4 regions of the Halomonas sp. PAMB 3232 genome follow, and region 3 is predicted to be linked to each of the others. Evidence: predicted binding sites of a transcription regulator. Region 3 holds the regulator's gene; each other region holds the start of a gene.
The links. The regulator FliA, encoded in region 3, starts transcription of late flagellar genes. The targets are predictions, from matches to a motif close to CTAAAGTTNNNNNNNNNNCNGCCGATA.
Positions count from the first base shown of each region.

Region 1: the regulator FliA is predicted to act here: its motif matches at 2,081-2,107, upstream of RN346_RS14535 (flagellin).
Region 2: the regulator FliA is predicted to act here: its motif matches at 1,963-1,989, upstream of RN346_RS10090 (DUF4019 domain-containing protein).
Region 4: the regulator FliA is predicted to act here: its motif matches at 2,123-2,149, upstream of fliD (flagellar filament capping protein FliD).

Region 1 covers NZ_CP134865.1:3,179,449-3,183,528, reverse strand. Annotated here, with positions in the region: gene RN346_RS14545 (flagellin) at 1-835, shown strand, start outside; gene RN346_RS14540 (flagellin) at 1,111-1,974, shown strand; gene RN346_RS14535 (flagellin) at 2,179-3,033, shown strand; gene RN346_RS14530 (glycosyltransferase) at 3,307-4,080, shown strand, end outside.
Region 2 covers NZ_CP134865.1:2,203,907-2,207,986, forward strand. Annotated here, with positions in the region: gene RN346_RS10075 (helix-turn-helix domain-containing protein) at 1-71, shown strand, start outside; gene RN346_RS10080 (MAPEG family protein) at 40-459, opposite strand; gene RN346_RS10085 (class I SAM-dependent methyltransferase) at 742-1,485, shown strand; gene RN346_RS10090 (DUF4019 domain-containing protein) at 1,520-1,927, opposite strand; gene RN346_RS10095 (hypothetical protein) at 2,224-3,666, shown strand; gene RN346_RS10100 (DUF1456 family protein) at 3,745-4,080, opposite strand, start outside.
Region 3 covers NZ_CP134865.1:3,529,815-3,533,894, forward strand. Annotated here, with positions in the region: gene RN346_RS16240 (hypothetical protein) at 37-585, shown strand; gene RN346_RS16245 (OmpA family protein) at 582-1,244, opposite strand; gene RN346_RS16250 (motility protein A) at 1,249-2,064, opposite strand; gene RN346_RS16255 (RNA polymerase sigma factor FliA) at 2,104-2,802, opposite strand; gene RN346_RS16260 (flagellar protein FlhE) at 2,828-3,232, opposite strand; gene RN346_RS16265 (hypothetical protein) at 3,270-3,767, opposite strand; gene flhF (flagellar biosynthesis protein FlhF) at 3,851-4,080, opposite strand, start outside.
Region 4 covers NZ_CP134865.1:3,185,346-3,189,425, reverse strand. Annotated here, with positions in the region: gene RN346_RS14570 (hypothetical protein) at 68-385, opposite strand; gene fliD (flagellar filament capping protein FliD) at 749-2,050, shown strand; gene fliD (flagellar filament capping protein FliD) at 2,245-3,549, shown strand; gene RN346_RS14555 (flagellin) at 3,778-4,080, shown strand, end outside.

The DNA of each region.
Region 1 (4,080 bases), 350 kb from region 3:
TATCAATACCAACATCACCTCCATGATCGGCCAGAATAACCTGCGCGCTTCGCAGAGCATGCTGGCTCAGGCACAAGAGCGTCTCTCTTCCGGTCTGCGCATCAACAGCGCATCCGACGATGCCGCCGGTCAGGCGATCGCAAACAAGATGACTGCTCAGATCAAGGGCATGGAGCAGGCCAGTCGTAACGCCAGCGACGGCATCTCGCTCGTTCAGACCATGGAAGGCGGTCTGGATCAAATCAACGACAACCTGCAGCGTATTCGTGAACTGGCGGTACAGGGTGCTAACGACACCAATACCGCCGACGATCGCGCGGCGATCACGACCGAGATCAACGAGCGTATCGCCGAGATCGACCGCGTAGCGGGCAGCAATAACTTCAACGGCACTAACCTGCTTAATGTTAGCGGTGGCGGTACTCTGAACATTCAGGTTGGCTCCAATACATCGACCAATGATGTTATTGAAGTGAGCACAATCGATGCGACTAGCGCTGCCTTGGGAGTGAGTGGCGCAGCTGCCGCGCTTTCCGGTGCAGGAGCATCGCACACGACTTTCCAGAGTTTGATCGACGCTGTCGATGGCGCAACGAAAACCCTGGATACCAACCGCGCGACTTTGGGCGCCACGTTGAACCGCTTTGATTCCGTGATCGATAACCTGGCGACCACCTCGACCAATCTGTCCGAAGCGCGCTCACGTATCGAGGATGCCGATTATGCCAAGGAGGTGTCCAACATGACCCGCGCCAACATTCTGCAGCAGGCGGGTACGTCCATGCTGGCTCAGGCCAATCAGACCCCGCAGTCCGTTCTATCTCTGCTTGGTTAATAACACATTAATGAGTGTCGACGGGGCCGAAAGGCCCCGTTTTCGTTATAGGCTTGAGAGAAATATGGAACACTTCGTTACACGCTATAACCCCCGCATAGCCTGAAAATAACGCAGATCTTCTGCATCATTTTTCTATAGCGTTACTCTTTGCTACATAAAAAAAGCCTTGTTTCTTCAAGTGTTGGATATAGCAGCCGTTACCCCTTGGTAGCGACGGCACAAGCGTCGCCAAGTTGGCCCGCTGGCCAGTTATACTTCAAGGAGCAATACTCATGTCTGTAATCAATACGAATATCACCTCCATGATTGGCCAGAATAATCTGAGCTCTTCACAAAGCATGCTGGCTCAGGCGCAGGAGCGTCTCTCTTCCGGACTGCGTATTAACAGCGCCTCCGACGATGCCGCAGGTCAAGCCATCGCCAACAAGATGACTGCCCAAATCAACGGTATGAGCCAAGCCAGCCGTAACGCCAGCGACGGCATTTCCTTGGTGCAAACCATGGAAGGTGGTCTCGATCAGATCAACGACAACCTGCAACGTATTCGTGAGCTGGCGGTGCAGGGCGCTAACGATACCAACACGGAAGAAGATCGCGCGGCGATTGCCACCGAGATCACTGAGCGTATTGAAGAAATTGATCGTGTTGCGGGTAGCAACAACTTCAACGGTACTAACTTGCTGGACGGCGTTAGTACTGACGACCTGGAAATTCAGATCGGCGCGAACACCACTGACGATGACACCATTTCAGTAAGCCGCTTTGACGCCACTAGCGACAACCTGGGCGCGGTGAGTGGTGGGGTTGCCAACCTGGAGGCAGCGGCCACCGCGGTATCAGGTGGTGGTGACCATAGTGATTTCCAATCTTTGATTAATTCAGTGGATAGCGCCGTAAAAGAATTGGACACTAATCGTGCGGAGCTGGGTGCCACGCTCAACCGTTTCGATTCGGTGATCGACAACCTGGCAACGACCGAAACCAACCTTTCCGAAGCTCGGTCGCGCATCGAAGATGCCGACTACGCGGATGAGGTCTCCAACATGACCCGCGCTAATATCCTCCAGCAGGCGGGCACCTCCATGCTGGCGCAGGCTAACCAGACGCCGCAGTCCGTACTGTCTCTGCTGGGTTAATTGCTCGAGCAGTAGCACAACGAGTGAAGTGAACGACGGGGCCGCAAGGCCCCGTTTTTCGTTGGGCGCCTCCCGCATTTTTTCTCATGTGAATCGCGCGAAAGGCCTAAAGAAGTACCTCCAACAGCCGTTAATTATAATAACGGCGATGCAAGCGCCGATTTAAAGGCCTCTCCTGGGCCACTAAACACAGAGGATTACCCCATGTCCGTCATCAATACCAACATCACGTCCATGATTGGCCAGAACAACCTGAGCAAGTCCCAGGGCATGCTGGCTCAGGCGCAAGAGCGTCTCTCTTCCGGCCTGCGTATCAACAGCGCCTCCGACGACGCAGCAGGTCAGGCGATCGCCAACAAGATGACCGCCCAGATCAAGGGTATGGATCAGGCGAGCCGTAACGCCAGCGACGGTATCTCGCTCGTTCAAACCATGGAAGGCGGTCTGGACCAGATCAACGACAACCTGCAGCGTATTCGCGAATTGGCGGTTCAGGGCGCCAACGATACCAACACCGCCGATGACCGTACTGCGATCACCACTGAGATCAACGAGCGTCTGGCCGAGATCGACCGCGTAGCAGGCAGCAACAACTTCAACGGCACTAGCTTGCTCAATGCCAGCGGCAGCCTGAGCATTCAGGTTGGCTCCAACACCGATTCCGAAGACGTGATTAGTGTCAAGACCGTCGATGCGACTGTGGCGGGTCTGGGCTTAGCAAGCGGCAGTGAAATCACCGGCACCACATTTGCCGTTAGTGGTGGCACCGCAGCCCACAGCAGCTTCCAGAATCTAATCGACTCCGTCGATGCCGCGACCAAGACTCTGGACACCAACCGCGCAACCTTGGGTGCCACGCTGAACCGCTTCGACTCCGTAATCGACAACCTGGCGACCACCTCGACCAACCTGTCCGAAGCGCGCTCACGAATCGAAGACGCCGATTACGCGAAAGAAGTGTCCAACATGACTCGCGCCAACATCCTTCAGCAGGCGGGTACCTCCATGCTGGCCCAGGCGAACCAGACGCCGCAGTCTGTACTGTCTCTGCTGGGTTAATTCTTTCAGCGGTACAACTAATGAAACAACCGAACGGGGCCAAAAGGCCCCGTTTTCTTTTAGGTGGCTCAGTGTCAGCTCCTTTACACGTTTCCTACCAGGCCAGCCTAAAGCGTGGCGTCGCACATTCGGTAACTATAATTATCTCCTTCGCAACCCTGGTTCCTGAAGCAGTCCATGGAATACCTGCTTAAAAACCGGTGCATTTGCCTCTTTGGTACACGTGGTCGCGAAGTAGACTAGGCAGACTGCCACTTTTTTGCGAGCTGCCTAATGGCCAAGACGACTCCCGCCACACCCAAACGTAAACCTCGTTTGCTATGGGCCAACCCGTTCTGCCTTTTGGATACGTCCAGCGGTGCAAGCATGACCGTACGCCAAATGCTGCTTCAGTTAGTGGCCAATGGGTATGACGTCAAAGTGCTGGGAGCGACGGTATTCGACAACCCCAAGGGAATGGCGCTTCTCAAGGAGCAGTTCGCTGATCTCGATTCCCATCTGCACCAGTTGATTGACGCGAAAGATGGTCCTCTGACTCATCAGATGCTCGTGAGCTACAGCTATAACCGGAATCATTTCACCACGCACGAAGAAGGGCTCTGGTATAGCCAGTATGTATATCTGTTGGATTCCTTCAAGCCGGACGTTGTGTGGTTCTACGGTGGCCAGACCGTGGATATGCTTATCGCCGACGAGGCCCGCGATCGAGGTATCCCCGTGGCCTTTTATCTGGCTAATGGCAACTATAAATCGCCCCGCTGGTGCCGTGATATTGATCTGATCGTAACCGACAGCCAAGCAACGGCAGACATGTATCGCAAGGAAGTAGGATTTACCTCCACGCCGGTAGGCAAGTTCATTGCCTCGGACCGCTTCGTTGCCGATGAGCACGAGCGCAAGCGACTTCTTTTTGTGAATCCGAGCTGGCAGAAGGGCGCCAGCGTGTTCGTACAACTGGCTGAAAAGCTCGAGCGAGAGCGTCCGGATATCGAACTTGAGGTCGTGGAGGCGCGCGCCGATTGGTCGGCCGTGCTGCGTGAGACGACC
Region 2 (4,080 bases), 1.3 Mb from region 3:
GCCCGCCCGGCGAGTGGCGCCGCGACCAGCCAATGGCGATTACAGCGCCAACAGAATTTGAATCGCCATAACGATCATACACACAAGCCCCACGCCGTAGGCGATGGTGCGCCAGGGCTGAAGGCGTGCAAGATAGGCGAGCGTATGCGCGTAGCGCGCCGCGGTGAATACCATGAACAACCACATGGCAAGCCCGGGCGACGCCCCGACCAGCACGTAGGCTACGCCCAGAGCCAAAAAGATGGGGATATTCTCCAGATCGTTGGACCAGGCCTTACTCGCCTGCTGCACCTGAGGAAGTTCCTCCCTGGACGGCTCCTTCCCCGCCATGCGCGCGTCTTCCGGGGTCTTGAACGTCATTTTGGTAATACGGTGATACCCCTGGTACAGCCCGGTCGCCCACATCTTCACAAACAGCAGCACCGTCGCCACGGCGTACCAGTAAACGGCGTCATCCATGATGACCTCCTTGGATCGGTTGATGGCCGCCGTGGCAAACCCCACCACGGCTCAAAGCCACTGTAAGCATAGCTGACCCTGGCACCAGCGGAGAAAACACCGCTGGTGTTTAGAGGTGATCGCCATGAACGGCTGGAACCGGCTCGCGGTCAGCATGCGCTTCACACCAAATATGGGAACGTAAGCGGCGATTGCCCATTCTGAGGGCCTTTTGACACCGGGCTTCTAAAATCCAAAGCGCTCGTTTACCATGCGCCACCCCCTTTTCGAGCGCTGCCTGTCATGTCTGCCAACGCCCTGTATACCGACCTCTCCCGCTACTACGACGTCATGTGCGAGGAGATCGACTACCCGGCGCAGAGCCGCGCCGTACAGCGCTTGAATCAGCTTTTCGGCAACGGCGGGCGTCGCCATCTGGATCTGGCCTGCGGCACCGGCCCCCACGTGCGCCACTTTCTCGACGCAGGCTTTGATAGCATCGGACTCGACCTCAACCCGCCCATGCTGGCGCAGGCCGCCAGGCGCTGCCCCGAGGCGAGTTTCAGCCATCAGGACATGGGCGACTTCGTCGTCGGTGAGCCGCAGGATCTGATCACCTGTTTTCTCTACTCGATTCACTACAACGCGGATGTCGAGCGCCTAAAGGCGTGCATCGAAAGCGCCTGGCGCGCGCTCGAGGCGGGCGGCGTAATCTGCTTCAATGCCGTGGACAAGGAGAAGATCGACAACGCCCTTTCGATCAAACACACCGCGCGCCGGGAAGAGGAGACGTTCACGTTCAGCTCGGGCTGGCACTACCCGGGTAAAGGCGAGCGTCAGTCGCTAAAACTCTGTATCGAGAAAACCACCGCCGGACAGAGCGAGCGCTGGGTCGACGAACACGCCATGGTCGCCGTGAGCTTCAAGGAACTCATCGCGCTGCTAACGCCCTACTTTACCGTCGAGGTGTTCGAGCATGATTTCCAGGCGATCACGCCCTGGAACGGCGAAACGGGCAACGCGCTGTTCGTGTGCGTCAAGAACTAACCATGTATGCCAAGGGCGAACCCGAGAATATCGGCTACTGCACGTAGTAGCCGCTCACCCGCCAGGTCCCATCCTCGAAGTGCGGCGTGACGGTCTCGGTCACCTGCTTGTTGGCGAAGCTGGTTTGAAAGGTAAATATCTTGAGATCCCCGCGCGGCGCACCGGGCATGGAGGTGTCGCTGACCACGCGCAGCGGGTGGCGCGACTCCACCGGCCCCATGTCTTTTCGCGCAAGCTCAACGGTGCGCGCCAGCATATCCGGCGATAGCGGGCGCTGTAGAAGCGGCGACGCCGACTCCCAGGCTTTCTCGAACTCTCCGCTGTCGATGCTGGCAAGCCAGGCCATCACCGCGGTTTCGGCCGGGTCGCTATGGGCAACGGCGTGGGCGGGTAGTATGGATAAAGCGAAAGCCGCCATTAAGGTACGGTGCGAAGTAGGCATAAAGGGGGCTCGTGTGGAAAAGGGTGTCTTCTGTATATCGGTCGTGCGGCGTCGGGCTTTAGCTCGTGACAACGCCTTTCAACGTGCAAAGCGTTGACCCTGTTTAATTCAGCCGGCGCAGGTGACGCTGGCAAGCGCCGTATTTGCTTTAGCCAAGCGTTGTCACTAGGGTATTGAGCGGGCAGCGCCTCTCACGCCTTCTCGCATACCGTTTTCGGTGATCGGCGGTATGTAACCCAGCCAGCCTTCAATAATTAAAAAACGGCATATAAAACGACACTCGCAAGGAAAACATCATGTCATACCCACGCGTATGCCAGTTCAAGCGACTGGCACTCGGGCTTAGCGTCTCTGCGGCCATGCTCTCCAGCGCCCAGGCACAAACCAGTGACTCGCAAACCATCGACGAGCTGCGCGCCCAGCTCAACCAGATGCAGCAGCGCATCGAGCAGCTCGAACGCCAGCAGTCCTACGGCGCATCAAACAACGACCAATCGATGGCATCGAATCAGGGCACTTCCAGTCAGAGCGGCGCTGGCCAGAGCGGTTTCAATCAAAGCGGTTCCAGTCAAAGCAACGCCAGCAAGGACGCTTATGGTGAGGGCACCGCCACGGGCACCTCGGCCAACGGCGAAGAGGCCCAGCTCGCCCAGCAGAACCAGCAAACGCTTCAAGAGATGCAGCAGGTCGAAATCGGTGGGCTGCTCGAACTCAGCGGCAGCGTCAACGACTGGGATAGCCAGAGCAAGGACACCTCGGGCGATCTCGACTTCGGCAAGTTCGTCGTGACCGTTCAGGGTGAAACCGGCGCTATCGACTACTCGCTGGCCTACCGCTTCTACGACGACTACCATTTTTTGCAGCACGGCTGGATCGGCTACAACCCCACCGAGGAAGACTCGTTCAAGCTGGGCCTGGTGCAGACGCCCTTTGGCAACATGGATTACGGCTACCTGGGCTGGTACGGCAACCTGGGCTATCTGGCGGGCTTCAACGATAACCAGAACGCCGGCATCAAGTGGGATCACTCCGCCGGGCCCTGGGACACCTCGCTTGCGTTTTTCAAAAGCGACAGTCTGGGCGATGGCAACGAGCACTACGGCGCCAACGCCGTGGGCGATGGCGCCCAGGGCAACAGCGAAGAGAACCAGGTCGCGGCGCGCCTAGGCTACACCTTCGGCCATGACACCGATTACGCCATCCAGGTGAACGTCTCGGCGAAGGGCGGTCAGCTCTACAACCGCAACACCGAACGCAGCGGCGACAATTGGTCGGCGGCACTCGGCGTGGACGGAAGCTACGGCAACTGGCGCACGCTGGTCCAGGCTACCACCTACGAGTACAACGCTAAAAATCCCGACGAGGCGACCTCGGGCATTTCCGATAACGCCCTGCAGATCGGCGCGTTCAACTTCAACTACCTGATTCCCGCTCAGGGCGAAATCTACTCGGCGAGCGTCGGTTACAACATGGACGTGGACTGGGGCCCGGTTGAAAGCCTCTATTTCTTCAACGACTTCAGCGTGATCGACCCTTCAAACGACTTTACCAGCCTCAACGGCGGCTTCGGCGATCAGCAAAACCCGATGGTCAACGATCTGGGCGTGCAGATGACCGCCGGGCCGTTTTTCGCCTGGTTCGATATCGTCTCGAACAAGAACGGGCTGAACTACTTCGGCTCGCCGGTCGACGACGGCTGGAACACCGCATTTTTGACCAACTTTGGCGTCGAGTTCTGATCAAAGCGCCCACGCAAAAGGCCACCTGTCGAGGTGGCCTTTTTTGTATCGAGCGTCGCGCTCAGCGGTCAACGCCGGTCAGGATGCCGGCGGCGTTGGGCGGTGCTGATGCTGCAGGCCCATCAGGAAGGTGCGCAGCACCTGGTCCTTACACTCGCGGTAGTTCTTGTGGCTGGGTTTGCGAAAGAACGCGCTCAGCTCGTGGGAACTCAGCGGCAGCCCTTCACTCTTGAACAGCGCCAGAATGTCCTCGGCCTGCAGGTTCAAAGCGATGCGCAGCTTCTGAAATACCTGATTATTGGTGAGTTTGGACTCCGGTGTCGGTGCCGGGCCTTCAAGCTTGCCGCGCTTGTAGCTGATGAAGCCGTTCAGAAACCCCGCCAGATCCTTGTCTCGCATTGATTTGAAGGCCTC
Region 3 (4,080 bases):
ATCTTTTCTCGACATCAATACTCGGCGAACCGTCCCATGACGTCTCACACTGTTGCCGCGGCCGCGCTCGGCGTCGCCGGGCTCTTCGTTTTCGCCACCGCCGCCCAGGCGGCGCGCTATCCGGTCAGCGATGACACCGCCTTCGGCGCCTGGCACGCCGCGACGACCACCGATGCCGGCCAGCGTCACTTTCGCGCGCTGGAGGCCGAAAGCTATTCGGACGCCATTTTGAGCGTGAACGCTACCGAAGGTGTGTGCCACCTGCCCTGGCTCGAACTACGCGTGACCCTAAAAGAGACGCAGTCCGAGAGCCGCGCGGTGAACCTGGTCCCGGCGCGGCTGCGCGTCGACCAGACGCCGATCATGGAGACCATGGCGGAGTTCATCGTCGAAGAGGGGGATGACGGCTTCTACAGCCACTTCTACCTGGGCGAGCTCGACGCGCTACTGGCGCGCATGAGTGAAGGCGAGCAGCTGTTCATCGGCTTCGAGCAGGGGAGTGCCACGCCCTGGACCATGACGTTTGATCTCGACGGCGCCGGCCAGGCGATTCAGGAGATGCAGCGACGCTGCGCCGGGGCTTAAGGCGTAACCCGCGCCGGCTCCGGGGCGGGAGTTCGCAGCACGAATTCGACGCGGCGGTTGGCGGCGCGCCCTTCCCGCGTGTCGTTGCCGGCGAGCGGGCGCGTGTCGGCGTAGCCCACGGCGCGTAGCCGCTGCCGCGCCACGCCCTCCTGCTCGAGATGGCGCACCACCGCGATCGCCCGCCCGGTCGAAAGCTCCCAGTTGGAGGCGAACGCCGCGGTCGAAATCGGCACGTTATCGGTATGGCCTTCCACCGACACCTCGCCCTCGAAGGTGTCGATCACCTCGCTCAATCGCTCGAGCACGCCTTCTCCCTGGGGGGTCAACTCGGCGGCGCCGCTGGCGAACAGCAGGCTGTCGTCGATGCGCAGGGTCACGCCTTCGCGCCCCTGGCTGACGCTTACGCCCTGAATGTCGAGCGCGGCCATGGCCGGCGATAGACCGCTGTCGCGCGGCAAGATTCCCGAGGAGAGCGGCTGAAGGCCCTGGCCTTCGTTTGATGCCTCGCCGCCGCTACCCGCCGGCGTCAGTGCCAGCAGGAGCACGAACAGCGTGATCAGAAGGGTCAATACGTCGAGGTAGCTGGTCAGCCACCCCTCCTCGCCGTCGCCGCCGGTAAAGGGCGTTTCCAGCGCGTGGCGGGCGTCACAATTGAGCATGGCGCTAGCCTTTCGCCGCGACGCCGCTGCCCGGGCGCGGCTTCACGTGGGGGTCGTTGATCTCGTCGTGGTAGTTGGCCACGAACGAGTTCAGCGTCTCTTCGATGAACGACGGCAGCCGGCGCTTGGTGATCAGCGAAATGCCTTCGAGCACCATGTTCATGGTGATCAAGCGCTCCTCGGTGCGCCGCTCGAGCTTCACCGCCACCGGCTTGAACACCAGGTTCGCCAGCAGGATGCCGTAGAAGGTGGTGAGAAGCGCCACCGCCATGCGCGGGCCGATCACCTCGAGATCCCCGGCGTCCATGACTTCGAGCATGTTGACCAGCCCCACCAGGGTACCGATCATGCCAAACGCCGGCGCGTAGGTCGCCATGGTGCGAAAGATCTGCGCCTCGGCGTGCTCGCGGGCCTTGAGCCTGGCGATACGCCAGCGCAGCATGTCAAAGATCTCGTCTTCCTTGGTGTTGGCGATGACGAGCTGGATGCCGGTGCGCAAAAACGGGTTGCGGGTGTGTTCGAGCTCGCGCTCCACTGCGCGCACGTCGCCCTTGAACCAGAGCCTGGCCATGGAGACTAGCTCGTCGATGTCGTCGCGCACATAGGTATTCTCGCGGCGAAATACCAGCCCCACCAGGCGTACCACGCGCACCACTTCCTTGAGCGGATAGCTGATGAAGGTCGCCGCCAGCGTGCCGGTGATGACGATGGCAAGCCCGGGCAGGTTGATGAAGCTTGCCGCGGACTCTGCGGTAAAGAACAGCACGCTCACCAGCAAGAGGATGCTGGCGCCTATTCCAATCAGGGTAGAGGGGTTCATCGACGGCTCCTCGCCGGTTGGGGTTAACAGTGAAAAGGTTTAGTCCGGCTCGTGCAGACGCGCCCGCAAACGGCTGATGGCTTGGCTGTGTAGCTGCGACACGCGCGACTCGGTGACGCCCAGCACCGCGCCCACCTCCTTGAGGTTGAGCTCTTCCTGGTAGTAAAGCGCCATCAACAGCTTTTCGCGCTCCGGCAGCGCCTCGATCGCGGCAATCAGGGTTTCGCGCTGCTGGCCGTCCAGTAGCTCCTCGAAAGGCGCGTTCAGCGACTCCTGAATCGGCTCGCCGCCCTCCTCCAGAAGCTCCTCAAAAGGCAGCAGATGGCCACTATTAGTGTCCGCCAGAAGCTGCTGGTACTCGTTAATTGGCATGTCCAGATCGCGGGCGATCTCGCTCTCTTCCGGGGGGCGGCCAAGGCTTTGCTCCAGCCGGCGCACGGACTCGTCCATGGCCCGGGCCGAGCGGCGTACGCTGCGCGGCAGCCAGTCCCGGGTGCGCAGCTCATCGACCATTGCGCCGCGAATTCGCTGGCTAGCAAAGGTGGCGAAGCTCGCCCCCTGGGCGGCATCAAAACGCCCCAGCGCCTCTAAAAGCCCTACCATGCCGGCCTGGATCAGATCGTCGAGCTCGATGCTGGCCGGCAAACGAACTTGCAACGCCAGCGCCTGGCGACGCACCAGCGGCATGTGCTGGTTGACCATATCGCTGTGTTGGATTCTTCCCTTTGCTGTATACATCGGCGTGCCCCTGGCTAATCGCTGGTCACTGATAGTTCACAATCACTTGAAGCCCTCTCACCCTCACCGGCGGCTGGCCACGCCCCAACGCGAAACGAAACTCGAGCGGCGCACCGGCATTGAGCCCGGCAAGGCCGGTGGCACTGCCGCGCTGGCCGTCGAGGGCGACGCAGCGCTCCGGGTGGCAAAGCCAGGCATGGATATCGGCCCCCGGCGGCGCTTCGAAGCGCCAGTTGACGCGCTCGATGCGCCCCTGATGAATCTCGGCACTGGGCGGCGGCGCGAGCGCCTGGCTGGCACTTGCCCGGTCGCTCATCGCGACCATCAGCCCAGTCGTATCGACACTCCAGCTGCCCCCGCCCGCCAGGGCCGACAGAGAAAGCCCGCTGGCCACCACCCCCCTCAGCGCTGCGAGAATGACGTTTCTCATTAGCATAACCTAACCATAGTGGCTCACTCAGTATGGCCTACCTGGCCAAAAGCAGCAGTTCGATCCCCAGGTACGCCGTCGCCGCCGCGCGCAGATTCTCGAGCAGCCCGGCGCGGGGCAGGCCCGGCTCATGCAGCGCCAACAGCCGTTTGGGCCCCTGGTGTTCGCTGACCAGGCGCAGCGTGCGGTACATGGCGGCGAACGCCTCGGCGTCGCTTCGCACCCACAGCGCCCAGCGCGAGTAGCGCGCGCAGAGCGCCTGGAGCGGCGCATCGGCGTCCACCGGCACGACCTCCCAGCTCTCTGGCGTTGCCGCCCAGCGCCGGCCAAGCCGCGACCACTCGTCGAGGCGCGCGATCACCGGCTCGCGCTGCTTCGACCCAAGCCCGACCACGGCGAGCGGTATTTTGGCGACATGCGCGTCTGCGACATGCGCGTCTGCGACGTGCGCGTTGGCGACATGCGCGTCCGCGACGGGCGCATCGACAGCGCGCGCATCGGCTTCGCTCGCCTCCAACGCCTGAGCCTGCCGCACATCGTCGTCGCCTTGCGCGTCGGCCGACTGGCCGGTGCGCAGGTTCGCCCACTGGCGCAGCCCCGCGGCCTGGTCCTGGCCGCTCATGCAAAGGTCTCGCGGCTGACGCTGCCAAACTGACGGATCGCGTCGCGGGTCATTAGAAAGTGCATGATCGCGTCCGCCAGCGCGCTATCGCGGCGCTTGCGCGGGCTACCCAAAAGGCGCAGTAAATCCTGCTGCAACGCCTGGGCCTCTTCGTCCTCGGCGCTGTCCAGGTGGGTGGCCACGCACGCTACGCCGCTGGCCATCAAGAGCCGTAGCTCAGCGCTGA
Region 4 (4,080 bases), 340 kb from region 3:
AGGCGCCGTGCCAAACACAAACGCCCGCAAATGCGGGCGTTTTTACGTTCGAGCGGAGCCTTTTGCGCTAGGCGCAGTCCGCCGCGCCCTGACCGAACAGGTCGAACATGATGTCCCGGCCCAGCGCCGTTAGCACGAAACGCCCTTCCTGATTGGTCATTCCCGCCGCGTTTGATTCAAGCATTTCACGACACGCCGCCCAGCCCGCATCCTGCTCATCGAGCGCCGCGATCTCGCGCTTTGCCAACCCGCAGCCGGGCAGCGTCACGGTTTCCAACACATGACCGTTCACGTACAAAAGCTCTGCCAGTGTGAATAGGCACTGACGCAGCCGAGACGCATCTACGGCGGCAGGGGCGCCGGGGGTGTCACCTTCGCAGGGCATTGAATGCTCCATCGTTTAACGAACAACGTTTCCCTAGTGTAATGGAGCTGACCTATTTAGACCAAGGTCTAAGTTTTTGGCGTGTTCAACGCTTGGGTTCGGTACGTATTGCGCCCTGCGGTTATTTCCTCTTGGGTGGCTCTTTTAACCGAAAAAGTCGTAAAGATTACAGAAAATAACCGTTTACTAAGTTAAAAGTGGGATAAAGGCTAAAGACACTGCGCGATTTGCCGATAATCAATGCATTGACACAGGCAAATTTCAGCTCGCCTAAAGAGCAGGCGATCACATTTAAAGGGGCAGCAATCGATGGCTTCCATATCTTCACTGGGCATTGGCTCGGGGCTCGATTTAAACGGGCTATTGGATCAGCTTCAAACCGCCGAGCGCGCCAAACTTCAGCCCATTGCCGAGCAGGTTCAATCTGCCAACACGACCGTCTCTGCCTATGGAGCGCTCAAAAGCGCGGTTTCCACGTTCCAGGATGCCACCCAGGCGTTGAACGATACGTCGTCGTTTGAAAGCCTCACCACCAATGTCGAGGGCGACGGTGTTATCGCCATTGCGTCCAGCGAAGCACAGGCGGGCCGGTACGACGTAGAGGTGGATCAACTGGCAACTGCTGGTAGCCTCGTGACAGAGCGTTTGGATAGCGCTGATGAAAGTGTTGTCAGCGGTGAGCAGACGCTCAGCTTCGCACTGACTGAAGGCAGTATGCCCGAGATCACGATCGCCGATGGCAGTTCGCTTGAAGACATTCGAGACGCCATCAACGATCAAGGCGGCGGTCAGGTGACTGCCTCTATCATCAATGACGGGCAAGGGTATCGGCTCTCGGTCATGTCGAGCGAGACCGGCGCTGATGCCAGTATCGAAAGTACCAATTTCTCGACCATTCTATCCGGTGATGTCACCACCTCGGACACTCAGGTCGTGCAAAAGGGACAGAACGCGGCGTTCAACGTCAACGGTATCGATATCGTCAGTGCCTCCAACCAGGTCGAGGGCGCCATTCAAGGAATGACCTTGACGCTCACGGAGGCCGGTACTTCGAGTACCATCAAGGTCGAGCAGGATAATGAAGCACTGCGTGAGAACGTGAATACCTTTGTGGAAAGCTTCAACACGCTCAAGAGCACCTTGAATACCTTGACCAACTTCGATGTGGAAACGGGCCAGTCGGGAGGCTTGAACGCTGATGCGACTACACGAGCCGTCGAGCGCGAGCTCCGTCAGGCTATTAGCGGTATGACCGGCGGTGACGGCTTCAACGTACTGTCCGACGTCGGCATTTCATTGCAAACCGACGGTACGCTAAAGGTCGATGACGAAAAGCTGGATAACGTCATTGCCACCCAGCCGGACAGGCTGGCCCAATTTTTCGCAGGGAGCAGCGAAGGAGGCGGCATGGCCGGACAAATCAATACGTCTCTTGAGCGCCTGGTAGGCGATGGCGGCCGCCTTGATACGGCCAAAGAAAATGCAGAAAGCCGCGTCGAGTCGCTACAGGAGCGCTATAGCCGAACCGAAGAGCGCATCGGGCAAACCGTCGAGCGTTATCGTGTTCAGTTTCAAGCAATGGATAGCATGGTGGCGCAAATGAATCAGACGGGTGCCTATCTCGAACAGCAGTTGGGAATGCTGGCCCAAACCAACCAGAGCTAGGCCCAGCTCTCACGGACAGGAAATGCCCAGCTACAACGCTGGGCTTTTTTTAGAGGTATCTTTTGAAGGTGCCTAAAGTTCGTTATCACCCCGCCGATAAACAAGGTAATCAACCCATACTCTTTGCTACTTATTACTCGAGGATTTAACCCATGGCATCAATCTCCGCGCTTGGTGTAGGTTCCGGGTTGGACTTGAACGGTCTGGTGGATCAGCTTAAAGCCGCTGAGCGCCAGAAGCTTACCCCCGTTTTACAGCAGCAAAGTGCTCAAAAGACCAAAATTTCGGCCTATGGGCGTCTTGAGTCGGCGATGGACCGGGTCAACACCTCGGTCAAGGCGCTAAACGATGCCTCGACCTTCAAACAGCAAAAAAGCACGGTAACCGGCAGTGGCGTTCTGGCCACGGCGGGTGAGAAGGCCAACCCTGGGCGCTTTGAAATTAGCGTGTCTCAGCTGGCTCGTGCCGGCAGCGCGGCGTCCAATAGTGTGGCGCTGGATCAGGAGCTCACTGCTACTGATACGAAATTGAAGCTCAATTTCGGCGCGGGCACTACGCAGACGAGCCTTGACGTCGATATCAAGGCAGGCAGCACGCTAGCCCAGGTACGCGATCAGATCAATGCAAATAAGGAGTCGGGTGTTACCGCCTCGCTTGTCAACGATGGCACCGGATACCGTTTGGCGCTCAGCTCAAAGGAAACCGGCAAGGACGCCTCGCTCACAGGGTTTTCCGGTCTCGATGGGCTTTCAATGGATAGCACGACGGTGCGGCCAGGCCAGGACGCTGCGCTCAACGTCAACGGCATCGCGATCACCAGCAAGACCAACCGCGTCGAAGGCGCTATTGAGGGTGTAACGCTCGATCTCACCGCCGTGTCGGAATCCCCCGCCACCCTGGTGATCGAGCGAGACAACGACTCCTTGAAGGAGGCGATCAATAACTTCGTCAGTAACTACAACGAAATGAAATCGACCGTAGAGCGCATGACCAAGTTCAACGGCGAAGGCGAGATCTCGGGCGAGCTGATAGGTGACCGTACCGTACGCACTATCGAAAACCGCTTGAGTCGTGACGTGAGCGACAGCTTGGCGGGCGGCGATATCACGCGGCTGTCTGAAATCGGAATCTCGATTGATGAGCGCGGGCGCTTGAAGGTCGACGAAGAAAAGCTCGATGCCGCTGTTGCCAACGACCCTGAAGGCCTATCTGCCTTCTTCGCTGGTGACAGCAAGGAAGCAGGCTTTGCAGGGCGCCTCAGCACAACATTGACGACCATTACCTCAGAAGATGGCCTCATTAAAAGCTCGGTCACCAGTGCAGAACAGCGAATCGAGAGTCTCGATAAGCGCAAGGAGCGCATGGAAGCCAGCATCGAGCGCAACGTGGAGCGCTATCGTAAGCAGTTTGCCCAGCTCGATGGCATGATTGCGCAGATGAACTCCATGAGCAGCTACCTGGGCCAGCAGTTCGATATGCTGAGCAATATGCAGAAGTAGTAAACCTTGCTATCAAACGAAACGGTGCTAATACGCTCTCGTTCGTAACGACAATTTATTTTATCAGCGGGGCCGTAAGGCCCCGTTATAGTTTCAAGGCCAAATTTTCATAAAAAAGTGGGTAAATGAGCTAAAGGATCGCCCCGCTTCGCCGTTAATTATAACAACGGCGATGCAAGCGCCGATTTATAGGCCTCTCTTGGGCCACTAAACACAGAGGATTACCCCATGTCCGTCATCAATACCAACATCACTTCCATGATCGGCCAGAACAACCTGAGCAAGTCCCAGGGCATGCTGGCTCAGGCGCAGGAGCGTCTTTCTTCCGGCCTGCGTATCAACAGCGCCTCCGACGACGCAGCAGGTCAGGCGATCGCCAACAAGATGACCGCCCAGATCAAGGGTATGGATCAGGCGAGCCGTAACGCCAGCGACGGTATCTCGCTCGTTCAAACCATGGAAGGCGGCCTGGACCAGATCAACGACAACCTGCAGCGTATTCGTGAACTGGCGGTACAGGGTGCTAACGAC